4 regions of the Neorhizobium sp. DAR64860/K0K1 genome follow, and region 4 is predicted to be linked to each of the others. Evidence: predicted binding sites of a transcription regulator. Region 4 holds the regulator's gene; each other region holds the start of a gene.

Region 1 (5,198 bases), 1.7 Mb from region 4:
TTTTGTTTGATGCCATCGGCATCCTTGTCGGCGACCGCATTGTAAATCTTGCGAACATTGGTCGGGCTGGGCTGGCCGCCATCCATATCGTCGGGCGTGTTCCAGGTGCCGTCGCAGCAGAGAATAAGGTTCATTGGTCGTTCCCCCTCGATCCGTCATGGATCAGGGATATATAAGATTGTATCAAATTAATTTGCAACTTTGGTGTGTGGATGATGTTGTTGCTTTGTGCATAATCGGACTTCGGTTCCCGATGCGGGCTTGTCGCGGCGGGGCGGCTGTGGCCATGGTTCAGGCAAACCAACAAGCGAGAGACAAGCATGGCCCCCGTTCCATCCGATATCGAGATCGCCCGCGCGGCAGTGAAGAAACCGATCGCGGAAATTGGCGCGGCGCTCGGCATTTCGGCGGAAGCTCTGGTGCCCTACGGCCATGACAAGGCGAAGATCGGGGCCGACTTCATTGCCTCGCTTGACGGCCGCAGCGATGGCAAGCTGATCCTTGTGACGGCGATCAATCCGACGCCGGCGGGCGAGGGCAAGACGACGACCACGGTCGGTCTCGGCGACGGGCTGAACCGGATCGGCAAGAAGGCGGTGATCTGCGTGCGCGAGCCTTCGCTAGGGCCCTGCTTTGGCGTCAAAGGAGGGGCTGCCGGCGGCGGTTATGCGCAGGTCGTGCCGATGGAAGACATCAACCTCCATTTCACCGGCGACTTCCACGCCATTACCTCTGCGCACAATCTCCTGTCGGCGATGATCGACAACCATGTCTATTGGGGCAATGCGCTCGACATCGATACGCGCCGCATCACCTGGCGGCGGGTGATGGACATGAACGACCGGGCGCTGCGCCAGACCGTGACCTCGCTCGGCGGCGTGTCGAATGGCTTCGCCCGCGAAAGCGGCTTCGATATTACCGTCGCATCCGAAGTGATGGCGATCCTGTGTCTGGCGCAGGATCTGGCAGACCTCGAGAAGCGGCTCGGCGATATCGTCATCGGCTACCGGTTCGACCGCTCGCCGGTCTATGCCCGCGACATCAAGGCCGACAAAGCGATGGCGGTGCTTTTGAAAGACGCGATGCAGCCGAACCTGGTGCAGACGCTGGAAAACAATCCGGCGCTGGTGCATGGCGGGCCGTTCGCCAATATCGCCCATGGCTGCAATTCCGTCATCGCCACCAAGACGGCGCTGAAGCTTGGCGACTATGTGGTGACCGAAGCGGGTTTCGGGGCGGATCTGGGTGCCGAAAAGTTCTTCGACATCAAGTGCCGCAAGGCAGGGCTAAAGCCCGATGCAGCCGTGATCGTTGCGACCATCCGGGCGCTGAAGATGAATGGCGGCGTGAAGAAGGATGATCTCGGGAGCGAAAATGTCGAGGCGCTGACGCGCGGCTGCTCGAACCTTGGGCGTCACATCGCAAACGTGCGCAAGTTCGGCGTGCCGGTCGTGGTCGCGATCAACCACTTCATCTCGGATACGGATGCGGAAGTGGCGGCGATCAAGGAATACGTCTCGCATCACGGCGCCGAGGCGATCCTCTGCCGTCACTGGGCGGAAGGTTCCGCCGGCATCGAGGAACTGTCCTACAAGGTGGTGGAACTGGCGACAAGCGGTGCCGCCAACTTCAAGCCGATCTATCCTGACGACATGCCGCTGATGGAAAAGATCGAGGCGGTCGCCACCAAGATCTATCATGCCGGCGAGGTGACGGCGGAAAAGCCGGTGCGCGATCAGCTGAAGGCCTGGGAAACTGCCGGTTACGGCCATCTGCCGGTCTGCATCGCCAAGACGCAATATTCCTTCTCCACCGATCCGAACCTGCGCGGTGCTCCGGAAGGGCATGTGGTGCATGTGCGTGAAGTGCGGCTGTCGGCCGGCGCCGGTTTTATCGTGGCGATCACCGGCGAGATCATGACCATGCCGGGTCTTCCGAGCGCGCCGTCGGCCGAGCGGATCCATCTGAACGCGGATGGGCTGATCGAGGGGTTGTTCTAAGCATAGAGGCTGCCCAGCGGGTTTTCTCCGGATCGTCCTCGCCTCTCGCCTTCGTGGGTGAGGGGCAACGTCATGCGTCTGTCACACCGAAATGGTCTGCTTGCCCTTACTCTTGCGGCACTGGCGGTGACCCGACGATTCGGGGCCGGCCATCGGGAACATCAGGATGGATCTTGTTCTTGCGACACTCGCCATGGCCCTTCTGGCGATCAATCTCTTCAGCATCGCCGTTGCCGGCCTGCGGCTTTCGCATCGGGACAAGGCGAGCGACAAGCCGGCGGTGATCAAGCCGGACGGCGTCTCGATCGTCATTCCGGTGCGGGGCATCGAGGCCTATTCCAGCCTGACGCTTGCGCATGCATTCAAGCTTGAGTGGCCGGATTACGAGCTGATCTTCTGTGTGCAGGACGAGGGTGATCCGATCATCGCCGAGATCCGCTCGGCGATTGCCGCGCATCCGGCGGTGCCGGCACGGCTGCTGATCGGCGATGACCGGATCAGCGCCAATCCGAAACTCAACAACTGCGCCAAGGGCTGGCATGCGGCGCGCCACGAATGGGTGGTGCTTGCCGATTCCAACGTGCTGATGCCCAAGGACTATATCCAGAACCTCGTCTCCGGATGGCGGGCCGATACCGGGCTTGTCTGTTCGACGCCGATCGGATCTCGGCCGGACGGGTTCTGGGCGGAAGTGGAATGCGCTTTCCTGAATACGCTACAGGCGCGCTGGCAATATGTGGGCGAGGCACTGGGGCTGGGGTTTGCGCAGGGCAAGAGCATGCTCTGGCACAAGCCGTTTCTGGACGCTGCCGGCGGCATCCAGGCGCTGGCGGCCGAGATTGCCGAGGATGCGGCCTCGACCAAGCTCGTCAACCGACATGGCAAGAAAGTGCATCTGGTGTCTGCGCCGTTCGAGCAGCCGCTCGGGCGCCGGGGGCTGGAGGAAATCTGGTCGCGGCAGACGCGCTGGGCTCGGCTGCGGCGGGTGACATTTCCGCTGTTCTTCACGCCGGAGATCCTGCTCGGAGCTCTGCCGCCTCTGGCGCTTGGGCTGATCGCAGCCGTCCTGCTGGATCTCAATTCGGCGCTCGTCGCCGCAACCGTGTTCGCCGCAACCTACCTGCCGGAACTCGCCCTTGCGCGGGCGAAGGGCTGGCGGCTGTCGATCCTGTCGCTGCCGGCGATGATGGTGCGCGACGTGATGCTGCCGGCCATCTGGATCAGAAGCTGGCTTTCCGGATCGTTCGAATGGCGCGGCAATGCCATGACGATCGGCACCCAGGAAAGCCGGCTGACCGGCTCCTCGCCGGCCTGACCCTGGCCCTCAACGGCTACTCGCAAATGCGGTAGCCGCCATCCCTGTCGATGATGTCGAGATGAAGGTGATCCTCGTGGGCGGCATCGCTGCCCGGTGCGAGGACCGTGGTGAAATGCAGGCAGGCGCCGGCAGTTGCGGTCTTCTGGAACGCACCCTCCAGCGTGTGATCGTCCTCGCGGCGCTTCATCACGACCTTTTCGCCATTGTCGAGCTTGAAGGCGGCGACATCGAATGCGTTGCCGCGACCGTGCTCGGAGATCTTGCCGGTCGAGGCGCTGTTTCTGAGGCGGCACTGGTAGGTGGAGCCGGGGACAAGGCCGGTGATCTTGCGGCCCGGCATGGCGATGTTGAGCGCTGGCTGCACCGTATCCTTCAGCCAGTGGGCCATGGTCAGCGCCGTCTTGCAGCGCATGGTGGCGCCGCCGAGATCGACGCCAGGCAGAACCTGCGCCACCTCGATCGGCTGCTTGATGCCGCAGCCATTGCCTTCGTCGATCGGTTTGATGGACTCGAACTTGGCGCCGATGGCACCGAGGTCTGCAAGGCAGGCTTTCAGTTCTGCGGCGTCTTCCTCGACGAGAGGCGGAGGAGGCGGCGGGGTCTCGGCCTCTTCCTGCTTTTCGTCCGCAGGCTTGTCGGCCGGAGTTTTGTCATCAGCAGCCTTGTCCTGCGGTGCCTTGTCATCGGGCTTGGCGGCGTCCGGTTTGGCAGAATCAGCTTTGCCGTCGTTGCTCGCTGCAGCGGGCTTTTGTTCTGCGGGTTCTTCCGGCTTGGGAGTGGGCGTGGGTATGGTTTCTTCCGGCGCTTTACCGGTCTGTTCCGGGCTCTGGGTCTGTTCGGGAGCCGGGGCTGGCGGCTCTGCGGGGCGCTCTGCCGGCTTCTCCGCAGGGGTTTCGGGCGGGTTCTCGGGCTTTGCTTCGGCGGGCTTTGCGGCGACCTCAGGTGTGGCTGCGGCTGCGGCCGTTGCCGCCGTTGCCTCGGGCACGGGTTCACCACCCGGCTTTGCCATGGGAAGCGGAACGATAGCGAGGGCGGGGGCGGCGGGGATCGCGGCTCGGCTCTGGTTCTGGGCACCCTGTGCGGGGCGGGTCGACTGGTTTTTGCCGGACGAGGATTTGCGCGTCGACTGTTTGCGGGTGCGCCCGGCATCGCGCATGAACTGGTCGATGATGTTGATTTCGACAACGTTCGGCGTCGAGCCTTGCGGTGCTGGGCGGGCGGGCAGAGGCGCTGCACCCAGTGTCAGCGGTGCGCTCATTGCCAGCGAAGTGCTTAAAGCGAGAAGGCATAGAGTATGCTTCATCCTTCGGTCGTCCTTTCCCATGTTTCGGAGACGCAACGCGGATGACCCTGTTTTGGTCGCATTGTGGCCAAATAAATCCACTTGCGCGTTTGCCGGAGCCGCGCTAACAATTCGCTCCATGATGATTTCGATGAACAACAACGGTAACTGGTGGTGGGCACGCTGACGCGGCCTTGACCAGTCATGTCCATCGACAAGACTATGACCAAGCCGCCCGATTACCGAGGCGGCTTTTTTATTGGCCGCTTCTGAGACCCGGGCAGATCAACAGGGATTTCAAGAGGCAGACATGGCGACGATCATTCACGACGACGGGTCCGAGACCTACGAGACCAAGGGCGGAATCAGCGTCAGCCGCGCCCGCAGGCCGGCCGAATATGCAACCGCGATCTCGTCTTATGTCGACCGGCTCGACGAGCGCCGCGGCGCGGTGTTTTCGTCGAACTACGAATATCCCGGACGCTATACCCGCTGGGATACGGCGATCGCCGATCCGCCGCTCGGCATTACCTGCAACGGCCGGGCGATGTGGATCGAGGCCTATAACGGTCGCGGCGAAGTGCTTTTGTCGTTTATC
Region 2 (5,198 bases), 1.5 Mb from region 4:
GCGCATGGATGTCTACTCCACCGTCTGCGCCGTGCAGAACCTGTGGCTTGCCGCGCGCGCCGAAGGCGTCGGTGTCGGCTGGGTCAGCATTTTCCGCGATGAGGACGTGCGCAGGCTGCTGGGTATCCCAGAGCGCGTGGCGATCGTCGCCTGGCTCTGTCTCGGCCATGTGGACAAGCTCTACAGCGAGCCGGAACTGGCCGTGCGCGGCTGGCGCCAGCGCCTTGCACTGGATGACCTGGTGTTTTCCGAGTGCTGGCAGGGTGACTGACTACTGCTGTTGCTGCGGTCCATTTTCGCGGGGGTGGCGCAGATCAATACTGGCTTCAGGGAGAAAAATCGGACCCACCGTGCGGACCTTTGCGGAGGTTTCGTAATTCCGCTCCGGTACCGGCGGCGTGGGATCGATCGCAACCTTCTGGACGGTGGCAGGCTTGCGGGTCCGCAGGTCGGTGATGCTGCCGGAATAGGCCTCCTCATCCTTCGGTAGCGCGATCCCCTTTACCCGGATCCGTTCCTTTTCCTCCTCCTTCGCGACATCCTGGAAATCGGACGGAATGCAGGCATTCTGGCGGATGGCAACGATGGTTGCGCCGCGCTCTTCCCCGGTGACGGACAGGTTGCGGGCTTTGTTGCGCTCGTCGACAAGCACTTCGCGGTTTTCCTCCAGGGCTTGCAGCTGCTCGAGGAGGGGTTCGCACTGGTCGGCCTTGGCCGCGCCAAAGGAAACAATGCTGCCGCCACCGCATCCGGCGCGGCGCATGTCGACGCGAAGTTTGCGGATGTCGGAGTTTGCCTGGCTGAGGTCCTGCGCATATCGGCGCATTTCAGCGGTATTGCCGATCACAACCGGTGTGCTGTGAAGCTTGCGGTACAGATCCGCACAAAGCTGCGCATCCCGCGCCAGGACGGAGGCGGGGACGAAGACGAGCGGAATGAAGATCAGGCCGCGAAATCGCATCGCTTTTCCGGCAATTCGTTAAAACCCATCAAACATAGGCCGGGGCGGATGAAGATATCCTAAACCGCCCCGGCTTCTGTGAGACCTAGCCGAACAGCGACTCTGGCTGCGAGGCTTCGACGACGGCCAGAGCCGCCATATTGACGACGCCGCGGGATGTGACGGACTGGCCGAGAACATGGGCGGGTTTTGCCGTGCCAAGCAGGATCGGGCCGACATGCAGCGCGTCCATCATGGTGCGCACCAGGCCAAGCGAGATGCTGGCCGCATCGAGGTTCGGGAAGACCAGCAGATTGGCTTCACCGGACAATGTGGTGCTCGGCATGGCGCGCTTGCGCAGTTCCTCGGAAAGCGCCGAGCCACCCTGCATTTCACCGTCGACTTCCAGATCCGGCGCCCGTTCGCGAATAATGGCGAGTGCGTCGCGCATCTTCGCGGCGCTTTCGGAATTGCGCGAGCCGAAGTTGGAGTGGCAGATGAGGGCCGCCTTCGGCTTGATGCCGAAGCGGCGCACTTCCTGGGCCGAGAGAATGGTGATCTCGGCAATCTCTTCGGCGGTCGGATTGTAGTTGACGAACGTGTCGGTGAAGAAGATCGCACCGCGCTGCGAAATCAGCAGGCTGAGGCCGGCGAGCGTCTTCGTGCCTTCGCGTTTGCCGATGATCTGGTTGACGTCGCGCAGATGCCGGTCGTAGCGGCCTTCGATGCCGCAGATCAGCGCATCGGCCTCGCCGCGCTGGACCGATAGCGCGCCGATGACCGTGTTGCTGGTGCGCACGATGGTTCGTGCTGCTTCCGGATTGACGCCCTGGCGGCCGACAAGCGCAAAATAGTCGTCGACATAGCCGCGGTAACGCGGATCGTCTTCCGGGTTGACGACGGCGAAATCGACATTCGGGCGGATGCGGATGCCGAAACGCTGGAGACGCGCTTCGATGACCGAGGGACGGCCGATCAGGATGGGCCTTGCGATCTGCTCTTCGAGCAGGATCTGTGCGGCCCTCAGAACGCGTTCGTCCTCGCCTTCGGCGAAGATGACGCGATTTCTCTCGGCAGTCTTGGCCGCCGTGAAGATCGGCTTCATCACGAAGCCGGAGCGCCAGACGAATCGGCTAAGCTGGTCGAGATAGGCTTCAAAATCCTGGATCGGACGAGCGGCGACGCCGCTTTCGGCCGCAGCCCTTGCGACGGCCGGCGCGATGCGCAGGATCAGCCGCGGATCAAATGGCGATGGGATCAGGTAGTCGGGGCCAAAGATCGGCGTTTCACCGGAATAGGCTTTCGCGGCGACGTCGGAGACTTCCTCGCGGGCAAGTGCCGCGATCGCCTTGACCGCCGCCATCTTCATTTCTTCGTTGATCGTGCGGGCGCCGCAATCGAGTGCACCACGGAAGATGTAGGGGAAGCAGAGGACGTTGTTGACCTGGTTGGCGAAGTCCGAGCGGCCGGTGCAGATCATCGCGTCGGGACGCTCGGCGCGTGCGAGTTCCGGCATGATTTCCGGCGTCGGGTTGGCGAGCGCCATGATCAGCGGCTTTTCGGCCATCTGCACCAGAAGTTCGGGCTTGAGCACGCCTGCGGCCGACAGGCCGAGGAAGACGTCTGCGCCGGCGATATTGTCGGCCAGAACGCGGTTGTCGCTCTTCTGGGCGTAGATCGCCTTCCACTCGTCCATCAGCTCGACGCGGCCCTCATAGACCAGCCCTTCGATATCGTGGACCCAGATGTTTTCCTTCTTCGCACCAAGCGACACGAGAAGATGCAGGCAGGCAAGCGCCGCCGCACCGGCGCCCGACGTGACGATCTTGACGTTATCGATCGTCTTGCCGGCAAGCTCTAGGCCGTTGAGGATCGCGGCGGCGACAATGATCGCCGTTCCGTGCTGATCGTCATGGAAGACCGGGATGTTCATCTTTTCGCGAAGACGACGCTCGACTTCGAAACATTCCGGAGACTTGATGTCTTCGAGGTTGATGCCGCCGAAGGTCGGCTCGAGTGCCGAGATCGTCGAGACCATGGCTTCGATGCCCGGCGCGTCGATTTCGATGTCGAACACATCGATGCCGGCGAATTTCTTGAAGAGGACGGCCTTGCCTTCCATTACCGGCTTGGAGGCAAGCGGGCCGATATTGCCGAGCCCGAGCACGGCAGTGCCATTGGAGACCACGGCGACCAGATTGGCACGCGCGGTGAATTCCGCGGCCATTTCCGGATTGTCGCGGATCGCGAGGCAAGGGGCGGCCACACCCGGGGAATAGGCAAGTGCGAGGTCGCGCTGGTTGCCGAGCGGCTTGGTGGCCTGGATTTCCAGTTTGCCGGGGCGGGGATAGCGGTGGAAGAAGAGAGCCTGTTCGTCGAGATCTCCGGTTACCGGCGATGGTTTCGGATTGTCGTGCCCATCCATGCTCTTATGGCTCCTCGTATCGATTTCCGTCCTGACATGCGAGTCCCCTCCTTACATCAATCGATCCATCGAGAAACTACAATATTTGCGATGCTGTCGGATTTTGCCGCCGGTTTCGGGTGGTCGCCGACTGCGGCGATCGCGCCCCTGTCATCATCCTGAAACACGAGTTTGATTTTCGAAGGGTAGGACAAGGTAGGTAACGAAGGGACGTTTCCGTGGCCGATGCAATCGAGACAAGGCATTTCAGAACCCTGTTCATTTCGGACGTGCATCTCGGCTCCAAAGCCGCCCGCACGGACTTTCTCCTCGATTTCCTGCGCTACCACGAGGCGGAAACGATCGTGCTGGTCGGCGATATCGTCGACGGCTGGCGGTTGAAGCGCAGCTGGAACTGGCCGCAGGGCTGTAACGACGTGGTTCAGAAGCTTTTGCGCAAGGCGCGCAAGGGCACGCGGATCGTCTACATTCCGGGAAACCACGACGAATTCCTGCGCGATTTCCCCGGCATGCATTTCGGCGGTATCGAGGTCGCAGACCGGATGATCTACGAGATGGCAGACGGGCGGAAATACCTGGTGCTGCACGGTGACGAGTTCGACGTCGTGGTGCGCAATGCGCGTCTGCTCGCCTATCTCGGTGACTGGGCCTATGATGCGGCAATCGCCATCAATGTCGGTCTTGCAGCGGTGCGCCGCCGCATCGGCCTGCCATACTGGTCATTCTCTGCCTGGGCGAAGCTGCAGGTGAAGCACGCCGTGAATTTCATCGGCGAGTTCCAGAAGGTTGTCGTCGACGAGGCTCGTCGCAACAATGTCGATGGCATCATCTGCGGCCATATCCATCATGCGGTGATGGAAGACATCGACGGGATCCACTACGTCAACACGGGCGACTGGGTCGAAAGCTGCACGGCGATTGCCGAGCATCGCGACGGGACGCTGGAACTGATCTCCTGGCAGAAGATCGCGAAGACTGCGGAAATCACGACGCTGCCTTCACCGGAGACCATTAGGGGCATGCAGGCTGCGTAACGGCCTGTCGGTGCAAGGGACTCATTATCCCCAGAGATTCGTCCGGGGCGGATAGACCAGCGATCCGTCGTATCGCAGCCCGTCCGGGCGGTCTTGCGCCAAGAGTAGCGGACCGTCGAGATCGGCGTAGTCGGCATCCTGCGCCAGAAGAACTGCGGGGGCCATGGCAAGCGAGGTTCCGACCATGCAGCCGATCATGACGGCAAAGCCCAGTCGCTGCGCTTCCTCCTTCATGATCAGCGCCTCGGTCAGCCCGCCGGTCTTGTCGAGCTTGATGTTGACGGCGTCATAGCGGTTTCTCAGGCTTGCGAGATCGCCGGTCGCGTGGACGCTTTCGTCGGCGCAGATCATCACCTTGCGGCGGATGGTGGCGAGAATCGCATCCTTGCCGGCGGCGAGCGGTTGTTCGATCAGCGACACGCCAAGGGCGTCTGCCACTTCCAGATGACGGGCAAGGTTATCTTCCGTCCAACCCTCGTTCGCATCGATGATCAGCCGCGAATCGGGCGCTGCATCGCGCACGGCGCGCATGCGACTTTCGTCATCGTCTGTGCCGAGCTTGACCTTGAGGAGCGGACGCCAGGCATTTTTCCGCGCATCCTCTGCCATCGCCTCGGGTTCGCCCAGAGACAGCGTGAAGGCGGTGACAAGAGGCTTTTCTCCGACCTCGATCATCGATGCCACGGACCGGCCGAGGCTCTTGGCTTCCAAATCCCACAAGGCGCAATCGACAGCGTTTCGCGCAGCACCCGGCCGCAGCCGTGTCTGGAGCGTGTGGCGATCCATGCCATCGTGCATC
Region 3 (5,198 bases), 800 kb from region 4:
CGTGTTCGAATAGCAGCTGTTGCGAGAACAGATGCATCAGATCTAGACGGTTGCAACTGATCGAGCTTCGGCTTATCTTCGGTTGAACAGGCATGCCTTATGTTGGTGTTGGCTTCGAGGGGGCTCGAACATGGCAGTGGCAGATCAAGGCGCGAACAATCATGCGGACGGTGGGGCCAATAACGCGCTGGCGCCCGAGAACAATTTTCCGGAAAAATACTTTGTTGCCGGCGTGGCCGTCGGGCTCTTTCTCGTGCTGCTGGGTACTGCGATCCTTCTCTTGGGACGCAGCCAGACCGCCTCCTCGCTGACCATCTGCGTCGGTTTCGGGCTGGTGCTTGCGGCGTTCGGTGCAAAGGTTGCAGGGAACTGGGCCGGCTGGTCGGTGACCGGGGCCGGCGCCATGGCAGTCGTTCTGTTTCTGATGCTCCAGCAATTTACGCCGCCTGGCACGCCGGCGCTGTTTAAAGGCGAGATCAGCGGCGACTTCTCGCATGTCGCCGATATCCGCATAATCGATGACGAGCCGCTCTACATCTACAAGGATGCCATGGTCCGACGGATCAAGTTTCTTGGCCTCGGTACATCGCTGCAAAGCACGCAGATGCGGATGCAGGTCGATACAATCGAAAAGGAAGCTGGCAAAGAGTATTTCGAGCTTATCGGCGATGCCCAGAAAATCCGGGCAATTTTCGCCGAAGGCCGGCCGGTCCAGTGGCGCTTCGACTACAATGCGCGGCAGGTCAAGAACGGCTCGCTGGTTCTCCTGTCCGAACTGGATACGCTTTCACCTGGGCCGACAGCGGAGGTTAGCGGCAGCACGACGGGTGCATGGTGGGATCTGAGCGCGTTCGCTCAGGCGGCGGTTCGGCCGGAAGCATCGGTCGACCAAATTCAGAAGGCGCTTGCCGGCCTGCGGAACGACGATACGTTCCTGAGGCGCAATTCCCGCGACTTTCTGGTCTCTGCCGGAGTTGTCGCAGTGCCCATGATGCTGTCTGCGCTGCACGCATCGCCGGACGATTACCGCGTCAAGCTCGGCGTGGTCTATGCCCTGGCAGAAATGATCCGCTCCGACCCCAATCTGGCGTCGTCTCTGTCGCAAAAGCTGGCCGCTGAGGATTTTCCGTTGCTGATCCAGGCGGCCGCAGATCCGGACAAGACCATTCGCTACCAGGCAGCCGATTTTCTTTACCGCCTGCAGGATCCGCGGGCCGTGGAGCTGAGCGTAAACGCTGCCAAGGATACGACAGATCAGGGTGTGGCCAATAACCAGATCCTGATCCTGCGGCAGTCGGGGAGCAATCTCTCCTCGTCGCAAAAGAGCGACATCGTCCGTCAGCTCAATGATCCTTCGACGAATTTGAACAGAAGCTTGAAAGCGCCATCATCGCTTAACGACGTCCTGAAATGGTAGTCCTGGCGATACCTGAGCTTTAATACGTCCAGGTTCGCGGTGTCATGCAGGCGAAAAGGGTACCTGCCGATGCAAATACCCTTTTCAGTTTCGTCGTGGTGATGTCCGGGCTCTAGAGGCCTGCCGATCACCACCTCACTGCTTTACTTCGCGTTGAGGAACTCGGCGGCTTCGATCAGGCTGAACTCGTTGTCGTCAGCCTTGTTGACGGCGCGACCGGCCGAGAAGGGCAGGTTGTTGTCATTGCCGATGATCAGGTGTGTCGCGTCGATCTGGTCGACATTCTCGATCGTCACGAACGGCATGTCGTAGACACCGTCCTTCGAGCCAGACTTCTTCTTGCTGTCGGGGTCCTTGATGTTCAGAAGGTCGATATAGCCGATCTTGCGGACGGCCGCGCCGACATTGGCGTCGGTCATCTCGATCTTGTAGACGCGCTTCAGTTCGGCCGGCGCATCAAAGCAATCCGGTTTCGGCTGCTTCGGATCGGCGCAGGCCTTGTCCTTGGTGCCGGCGCCGTTGTCGCGTTCGATGACGAGCGCGGTGGTTGCGTCCAGCATGTTGAAATCGCCGATCGCGACACCCTTTTCCGAAAGCGGATAGAGCCAGGAACGGCCGGTCCAGCTTTTCGAAGCGATGTCGAATTCGATGACGCGCAGCGCAGTGCGGCCATCGGCCTGTTCGACCTTGCCGTCGTCGAGGAAGACCGGGCCTTCCAGCAGGCCGTAGAGCTTCTGCCCATCCTTCGACATTGCCATACCTTCATAGCCACCCGAACGCTTCAGGTTGAAGACAGGCATCTTGGCGGCGGGGTTGGCCGGCATCGAAAGGGTCGGGTTGTCAGGCGAGGTGACCTTCTTGCCGTCGACGGTGGTGGCAACGACGTCGGTCAACTGGCCGAGCATGTCGACCTTGATGAGGTAAGGCCCGAATTCCTCGCCGAGCCAGAAACCGTCCGCGACCGGCTGGATCGATTCGATATCGAAATCGGCGCCGGTCAGGTAGCGCTTGTCGCTGCCTTCCATGGCGATCGGGAAGGGGGCGATCTTGTTCGGGTCCGACAGGAAGATGTTCTTGACGACATCGACCTTGTTGGTCGCCCAGTCGAACTTCACCTGGTGCAGGAACAGCATCGCATCGGAGGAATTGGCCTTGGAGCCGAAACCGTTGTCGGAGAGCGTCCAGAACGTGCCGTCAGCCATCGCCTTGATCCCGGAAAAGCCCTGGATCGGCTGACCGTTGAACGGCAGCTTGACGTCGGTGACGCGAACACCGTCCTTGCCGTCGATCGATCCGAGCTTTTCCGTGCGCTTGCGGTCCGGCGTGGTGAACTTGCCCGATGTCTTGAGAAATTCAGGCGCATCGGTTGGAGCAGCAGTCACCGTATTGGCCGGCAGGATTGCCTGGCCCGCGAGCTTTGCCGGAAATTCGCGGTCGTCGGCCAATACCGTGCCGGCGAGGAGGGCACTTACGAAGACGGAGGCTAAAAAGGTCTTGGTCATCAAATCACCTGTTCGATTGAGAAGAACACGCGACGTCGATAGGCGGCACGCATGACGGTGAGGTGATGATCGCTTGACGCTTGGATGAACGTTTTACGTCTGTTTCTTGACGGTGCCAGAGCAGGTAGTTCGAGCGTCGCGGAGCCGGCCCGGAACGCTGCAAATAACTGGGATTTAAACGAACAGGGATCGCGCTCCGGAGCTCCGGTGGCCGATCCCTTGTATTATGAAAGACGGTGAGGACGAGCCTTACAGCTCGACCGCCTCGACCTTCTTGTTGACGAAGCGCAGCGCCACGCCGCCTTGGATCAGCTTGAGCGCCGTGTCGCCGAACAGTTCGCGACGCCAGCCGGAAAGGGCGGCCACTTCGGCCAACTCGCCTTCGGCAGCAATCTTTTCCAGATCGTCGGTATTGGCAAGCACCTTGGCGGCAACGCCCTGCTTGTCGGAAATGAGCTTCAGCAGAACCTTCAAGAGTTCGACGGCAGCGCCCGTGCCTTCCGGCAGGTGCACATGCTTCGGCGCATGCGGCATCTCGGTCTTCGGCAGCGCCAGCGCCGTATTGACAGCCTCGACAATCGCGGCCCCTGAGGACGAGCGCTCCCAGCCTTTCGGGACGGTGCGCAGACGTCCGAGCGCTTCGGTATCCTTGGGCTGCTGCTGAGCGATCTCGTAGATCGCGTCGTCCTTCAGCACGCGTGAGCGCGGCACGTTGCGGCTTCGCGCCTCGCGTTCGCGCCATGCGGCGACGAATTTCAGGATTGCCAACTCGCTTGGCTTCCTCAGCCGCGACTTCAGACGAAGCCAGGCATCGTCGGGATGCAGATCATAGGTCGACGCGCTCTCGAGAACCGCCATTTCCTCCGTCAGCCAGAGGGCACGGCCTTCACGTTCCAGTTGTTCTTTCAGAGACAGATAGACGTCGCGCAGATGGGTGACGTCAGCCAGCGCATAGTCGAGCTGCTTTTCGGAAAGCGGCCGGCGGCTCCAATCGGTAAAGCGCGACGACTTGTCGATCTGCACGCCCTTGATGCGGTTGACCAGCTGGTCGTAGGAGACGCTGTCGCCGAAGCCGCACACCATGGCGGCGACCTGCGTATCGAAGATCGGGTGCGGCACGAGATTGCCGAGATGATGGATGATCTCGATATCCTGGCGCGCGGCATGAAACACCTTGGTGACCGCCGTATTCGCCATCAGCTCGAAGAAGGGCTTGAGGTCGAGCCCTTTTGCCAGCGGATCGACGAGAACTTCGACTGTCGGGCTCGCCATCTGGATCAGGCAGAGTTCCGGCCAGAAGGTCGTCTCTCTCAAGAACTCCGTATCGATGGTGATGAAGTCTGACTGAGCCAGCTTTTCGCAGGCTTCCTGAAGGGCAATTGTTGTTTCGATCATCGTCTCATTCACGTGCAGGTGGTCAACCTTCCTTTCCCTTCCCGCCGCAGATGTCAAGACAAACGGCCAGCCTTTCCCGGCAGCGGGCGGCTATTTCCTGTTGTTGCCGTCAGCGTCCCTGTCCTTGTCGCTAGCCCGGTCCGCAGGGTCTGCAAGCCGGTTGAAATAGGCGGACGTGCGCAGAAGGGACCGAAATCGCGAGTTGCGCTGCTGCGGCGGCACCGGTGCCCGCACCTGCATCCGGCGCAGCGTGTAGATCGCGAACCCGGCGAAGATGAAGGACGTGTAGAGGAAGAATGCGCGCGGGCCGTAAAACTCCAGAAGGGCTGCGGCAAGCAGCGGTCCGAACGTGGCGCCGACCGACCAGAAGAACAGGAGGCCTGCCGCGATCACCGCGTGTTCGCCGGGCTTGGCGTGGTCGTTGCCATGCGCCGAGCAGAGCGAATAGAGCGGCATCGAAAAGGCGCCGAACAGGAAGACGCTGATGATATTGGCCGTCTCGTTGCTGCCCGCGCCGAACGACAGATAGGCGCCGGTGATGACGGACCCGATCGTCGTCCACAGGATGACGCGCCGCCGGTCGAGCTTGTCCGAATAGACGCCGAGCGGATATTGGAGCACCACGCCGCCGATGATGCCGGCACTCATGAAGGTCGCGATCGACGTGATGCTCATGCCGATCTCCTTGGCGTAGATCGGCCCGATATTGCGAAAGGCCGCCATCGACAGGCCGACCGCCACGACGCCCACCACAGCGAGCGGCGAAATGCGCCATACGGTTCTCAGATCAAAGGAAATCGAGGCCGGTGGCGTCGGCCCCGACTTGTCGGCGATGGATATCGGCACAAGCGACAGGGTGAGCGCGATGGCGATGATGTTGAAGA
Region 4 (5,198 bases):
TCGGCCGTCGTCGAAGCATTTCTTTTCCTGGTTCCGCTAAGAGGGGCGGAGATTGCATTCATGGGGACAGGAACTGGAATGGCGGACACCAAAACAAGCATGGCAACGGATCTGTTGCTGCTCCTCACGCTCGCGACGCTTTGGGGCGCGTCCTACACGCTGATCAAAGTCGGTGTGGAGACGATTTCGCCTGTCACCTTTATTGCCGTCAGAACACTGGTCGCCGGGCTCATTCTCGCTGCGGCCCTGCGCCTTCGCGGATTGAAGCTGCCGACCGACGGGCAGACATGGAAGCTCTTCACGGTTCAGGCCTGCCTCAACAGCGCTGTCCCCTTCACCCTCATTGCCTGGGCCGAACAGACGACCGATGCGGGCCTTGCCACCATCTTGAGTTCAACGACGCCGATCTTCGCCTTTCTGCTGACGGCGCTGATCACGCGCCATGAAAGCGTCTCTGGGGCCAAGCTGTTCGGAGTTGCCGCAGGCATTGTCGGCATATGCCTGATCGTCGGCATGGAGGCGCTTGCCGGGTCGGGCGAGAACCTCTGGGCTCAACTCGCCATCGTGGCGGCGACGATCTGCTATGCGGCGGCTGCCATCTTCGGCAAGAATTTTAAGGGATTGGACCCGATGATGCCCGCCGCGGGATCGCTGATTGCAGGGGCGGCCATCCTCATTCCCGTGAGCCTCGTGGTCGATCGGCCCTGGACGCTGACGCCCAGCGCCGATTCCATGCTCGCCCTGTTGGCGCTGGCGGTATTTTCGACGGCGCTGGCCTTCGTCATCTATTTCCGGCTGGTCCAGACGCTCGGCTCCGTCGGCACGACGGCGCAGGCCTATCTGCGGGTGCCGATCGGCGTTGGCATCGGCGTCGTGTTTCTCGGCGAAACGCTTGCCTCGACAGCCTGGCTCGGTCTCGCCTGCGTCGTGACCGGCGTGATTGCCATGACGCTGCCGGCTAGGAGACGCGGTGATCAGGCTTCCATCGAGTAGCCGGCACCACGGACCGTGCGGATGACATCCTGCATGTTGGAAAAGTTGAGCGCCTTCCGGAGGCGCCCTACATGCACGTCGACGGTGCGTTCGTCGACATAGATGTCATGACCCCAGACGCCGTCGAGCAGCTGCGAGCGCGAAAAGACGCGGCTGGGTGAGGCCATCAGGAATTCCAGAAGTCTAAACTCTGTCGGCCCGAGGCGAACTTCGCGGCTCTTGCGGTGAACGCGGTGGGTTTCGCGGTCGAGTTCGATGTCGCCGCATTTGAGGACGCTCGACAGCACTTCGGGTCGGGCACGACGCAGCATCGCCTTGACGCGGGCCATCAGCTCCGGTGTCGAAAACGGCTTGACCACATAGTCGTCGGCGCCCGTGGCAAGCCCACGAACGCGCTCGCTTTCTTCGCCGCGCGCCGTCAGCATGATGATCGGCAGGCGTTCCGTCTCCGGCCGCATGCGCAGGCGACGGCACAGTTCGATGCCCGAAACGCCTGGCAGCATCCAGTCGAGAATGAGAAGATCCGGAACGCGCTCCTGAAGCCTGATTTCCGCTTCGTCACCGCGAAGCACGGTATCGACCTCGTAACCCTCGGCCTCCAGGTTATACCGAAGGAGGACGCTGAGGGCCTCTTCGTCTTCCACGACTGCGATCTTCGGCTGCATTCCGACTTGCTCCATCACTCGTCCCGAACCGCACTTAGATCCGCCAGATCCGCTCGCGCTGCTTCAGGTCATTGTTTTTGGCAGTTATCGTCCCGAAACCGGCAGGCGATTTCGGGAGAGCTGCATCATGTCCCGGCGGAGCCGAGCATGTTGGACGTATCGTCCTTCGGACGTTCGCCCTCCGGCTGTGCACCGGTCGCGATGTAGTAGATGGTCTCGGCGATATTCGTCGCGTGGTCGCCGATGCGCTCGATGTTCTTGGCGCAGAACAAAAGATGGGTGCAGGTGGTGATGTTGCGCGGATCCTCCATCATGTAGGTGAGGAGTTCGCGGAACAGCGAGGTGTACATCGCGTCAATCTCTTCATCGCGCTGGCGGATGATTTCGGCTTTTTCCGCGGAGCGGTTGGCGAAGACATCAAGAACGTCCTTGAGCTGCACCAGCGCCAGTTCGGAAAGATGCTCCAGACCACGGGCGAGCTTGCGCGGGACGCCTGTTCCCTGCACGGCGAGCACGCGCTTGGCGGTGTTCTTACCAAGGTCGCCGACGCGTTCCAGGTCAGCTGCAATGCGCAGCGTGCCGATGATCTCGCGAAGGTCGGCCGCCATCGGCTGACGCTTGGCGATGGTGACGATCACCTTGTCCTGGATATCGCGCTCGGCGTGGTCGAGAATGACGTCGTCCGAGATGACCTTCTGGGCCAGTGCGGAGTCGGAGTTGACGAGCGCACGCACGGCATCTCCGCACATCTGCTCCGCCAGGCCGCCCATTTCGGAAATCCGGCGGTTCAGGTATTTCAGTTCCTCGTCATAGGCCGAGAGAATATGGGTCGAAACCATGTGTCTGATCCTTGATGTCTGCAGTTGCGGCTGACGGGCTCTGCGCCCGCATCAGCCGAAGCGGCCCATGATGTAATCCTGGGTGCGCTGGTCATCCGGATTGGTGAACATCTTGTCGGTATCGTTTTCCTCGACCAGATGGCCGAGATGGAACATTGCCGTGCGCTGTGAAACGCGGGCTGCCTGCTGCATCGAGTGGGTGACGATCACGATCGTGTAGTTGGCGCGCAGTTCGTGGATCAGTTCCTCGACCTTGGCCGTGGCGATGGGGTCGAGTGCCGAGCACGGCTCGTCCATCAGAATGACTTCAGGCGAAACGGCGATCGCACGGGCGATGCAAAGGCGCTGCTGCTGACCGCCGGAAAGGCCGGTACCGCCTTCATGCAGGCGATCCTTGACTTCTGCCCAGAGGCCGGCGCGCTGCAGGCTTGCCTCGACAATCGCGTCCATTTCCGTCTTGCCGCGGGCAAGGCCGTGGATGCGGGGACCGTAGGCAATGTTCTCGTAGATCGACTTCGGGAACGGGTTCGGCTTCTGAAACACCATGCCGACCCGGGCGCGCAGCTCCACGACGTCGATTTCCTTGTCGTAGATATCGTCGCCGTCGAGCGTGATCTTGCCGGTGACGCGGCAACCCTCGATCGTGTCGTTCATGCGGTTCATCGTGCGCAGGAAGGTGGACTTGCCGCAGCCAGACGGACCGATCAAAGCAGTGACGGTATTTTGGCGGACATTCAGGTTCACGTCATAAAGAGCGCGCTTGTCACCGTAATAAACGGAGACATCCTTGCCGATCATCTTATATGCAACGTCGTTCATTTTCTTGTCCAGCGCCTTCTCAACTGCAGCTTCTGACATCATGTTCATTGCTTCCCCCTTCCTCTACCAACGCCGTTCGAAGCGGCGTCGCAAGAGAATTGCGCCAACATTCATCAAGATCAGGAACAGGAGCAGGATCATGATCGCTCCCGAGGTTCGTTCAACGAAGGCGCGTTCCGCCTCGTTAGCCCACATGTAGATCTGTACCGGCAGCGCTGTCGACGGATCCATCGGCGTGGTCGGATAGTTCGCCACGAAGGCGACCATGCCGATCAAGAGGAGCGGCGCGGTTTCGCCAAGGGCGTGCGCGAGGCCGATGATCGTACCGGTCAGGATACCGGGCATGGCAAGCGGCAGGACATGGTGGAAGATGGTCTGCATCTTCGAGGCACCGAGCCCGAGCGCTGCAGCACGGATCGACGGTGGCACTGCTTTCAGTGCCGCGCGGGTGGCGATGATAATGGTCGGAAGCGTCATCAGCGTCAGCACCAGGCCGCCGACCAGCGAGGCCGAGCGCGGCAGGCCCATGAAGTTGATGAAGACCGCGAGACCCAACAGACCGTAGACGATCGACGGGACCGCTGCGAGATTGTTGATGTTGACCTCGATCAGGTCGGTGAACCGGTTCTTCGGGGCAAACTCTTCAAGATAGATCGAGGCTGCGACGCCGATCGGCAGCGACAGGACGAGCACGATCAGCATCATGTAGAAGGAGCCGATCAGAGCGACGCCGACGCCGGCTGCTTCCGGACGGCTGGACGCGCCGTTGAAGAAAATGCCGGTGTTGAATTCCTTGGCGAGCGCACCGCTGTCGGTCAGCTGCTTCATCCATCCGACCTGCTGGTCGGACACCTTGCGGCTGGTTTCCGCCACGTCGAGATTGATCTGGCCTTTCACGGCGCTGTCGATATCGCCGGCCGCCAGAAGCGAAACCGTCTGAGTCGTGCCGATGATCTCAGGATCGGAAACGACCATATCGCGCAGCTGGCCACGAACGCCGTCCGAAATCATCTGGTTGACGGCACGCAGGCCCTGGCGATCGGTTTCGGCGACGCCCAGAACCTTCGCCAGCGCATTGCGGGCGACGATCGGGTAGTTGGCCGTCATCAGCTTGGCCGGATCCGTAGCCCGCACATTATCCTTGTCGATGATCTGCTGCGAGAACTCGACAGGGATCGTGATCATCGTCTGCTGAAAGGCGGTATAGCCCTTCGAGACGACCGACCACAGAAGGAGCATCAGGAACAGGATGCCGAACGAGAGAGCAGCGATGCCATAGGCACGGAAGCGGCGCTCGGCGGCGTAGCGGCGTTTGATACCGATATCGCGACGGGCAGGCTTGGCCAAGACGCCGGCGGTGGAGGAAACCACGTCGGTCATTCGTACTGCTCCCGGTATTTGCGCACGATGTAGAGCGCGTAGATGTTGAGGCAAAGCGTGATCGCAAAGAGCGTGATGCCGAGTGCGAAGGCGACAAGCGTCTGCGGCGAGGTGAATTCAAGGTCGCCCGTCAGCTGGCTGACGATCTTGACGGTCACCGTCGTCATCGGCTCGAACGGGTTGAGCTGCATGCGGGCGGCGACGCCGGCGGCGAGCACTACGATCATGGTTTCGCCGATGGCGCGCGAGGCGGTCATCAGAAGTGCGCCGACGATGCCCGGCAGTGCTGCCGGCAGGACGACCTTCTTGATGGTTTCGGACTGGGTGGCGCCGAGACCGAGCGAGCCGTCACGAAGCGTTCCCGGCACGGCGGTGATGATGTCGTCCGACAGCGACGAGACGTAAGGGATCAGCATGATGCCCATGACGAAGCCGGCAGTGAGAACGCTCTGTGCCTGGATGAAGTTGGCGTAATCGCCTGTGACAAGGCCGTTCAGCTGCG

The links. The regulator PhoB, encoded in region 4, activates phosphate uptake and scavenging genes when phosphate is short. The targets are predictions, from matches to a motif close to TGTCATNNANCTGTCAT.
Region 1: a site for PhoB is predicted at 2,069-2,085, ahead of ACQY1J_RS09815 (ceramide glucosyltransferase). Genes of this name have one in related genera too.
Region 2: a site for PhoB is predicted at 3,514-3,530, ahead of ACQY1J_RS11605 (UDP-2,3-diacylglucosamine diphosphatase). Genes of this name have one in related genera too.
Region 3: a site for PhoB is predicted at 2,971-2,987, ahead of ACQY1J_RS14865 (esterase-like activity of phytase family protein). Genes of this name have one in related genera too.

Annotation. Positions count from the first base shown of each region.
Region 1 covers NZ_CP191459.1:1,054,152-1,059,349, forward strand. Annotated here, with positions in the region: gene ACQY1J_RS09805 (DUF2235 domain-containing protein) at 1-134, opposite strand, end outside; gene ACQY1J_RS09810 (formate--tetrahydrofolate ligase) at 321-2,000, shown strand; gene ACQY1J_RS09815 (ceramide glucosyltransferase) at 2,167-3,315, shown strand; gene ACQY1J_RS09820 (extensin family protein) at 3,332-4,576, opposite strand; gene ACQY1J_RS09825 (anthranilate synthase) at 4,911-5,198, shown strand, end outside.
Region 2 covers NZ_CP191459.1:1,439,752-1,444,949, forward strand. Annotated here, with positions in the region: gene bluB (5,6-dimethylbenzimidazole synthase) at 1-271, shown strand, start outside; gene ACQY1J_RS11595 (hypothetical protein) at 272-961, opposite strand; gene ACQY1J_RS11600 (NADP-dependent malic enzyme) at 1,047-3,365, opposite strand; gene ACQY1J_RS11605 (UDP-2,3-diacylglucosamine diphosphatase) at 3,584-4,399, shown strand; gene dgcA (N-acetyl-D-Glu racemase DgcA) at 4,424-5,198, opposite strand, start outside.
Region 3 covers NZ_CP191459.1:2,106,077-2,111,274, reverse strand. Annotated here, with positions in the region: gene ppx (exopolyphosphatase) at 1-13, shown strand, start outside; gene ACQY1J_RS14870 (HEAT repeat domain-containing protein) at 131-1,417, shown strand; gene ACQY1J_RS14865 (esterase-like activity of phytase family protein) at 1,561-2,919, opposite strand; gene rnd (ribonuclease D) at 3,169-4,314, opposite strand; gene ACQY1J_RS14855 (MFS transporter) at 4,405-5,198, opposite strand, start outside.
Region 4 covers NZ_CP191459.1:2,903,735-2,908,932, forward strand. Annotated here, with positions in the region: gene ACQY1J_RS18595 (DMT family transporter) at 79-993, shown strand; gene phoB (phosphate regulon transcriptional regulator PhoB) at 975-1,658, opposite strand; gene phoU (phosphate signaling complex protein PhoU) at 1,784-2,497, opposite strand; gene pstB (phosphate ABC transporter ATP-binding protein PstB) at 2,549-3,364, opposite strand; gene pstA (phosphate ABC transporter permease PstA) at 3,380-4,696, opposite strand; gene pstC (phosphate ABC transporter permease subunit PstC) at 4,693-5,198, opposite strand, start outside.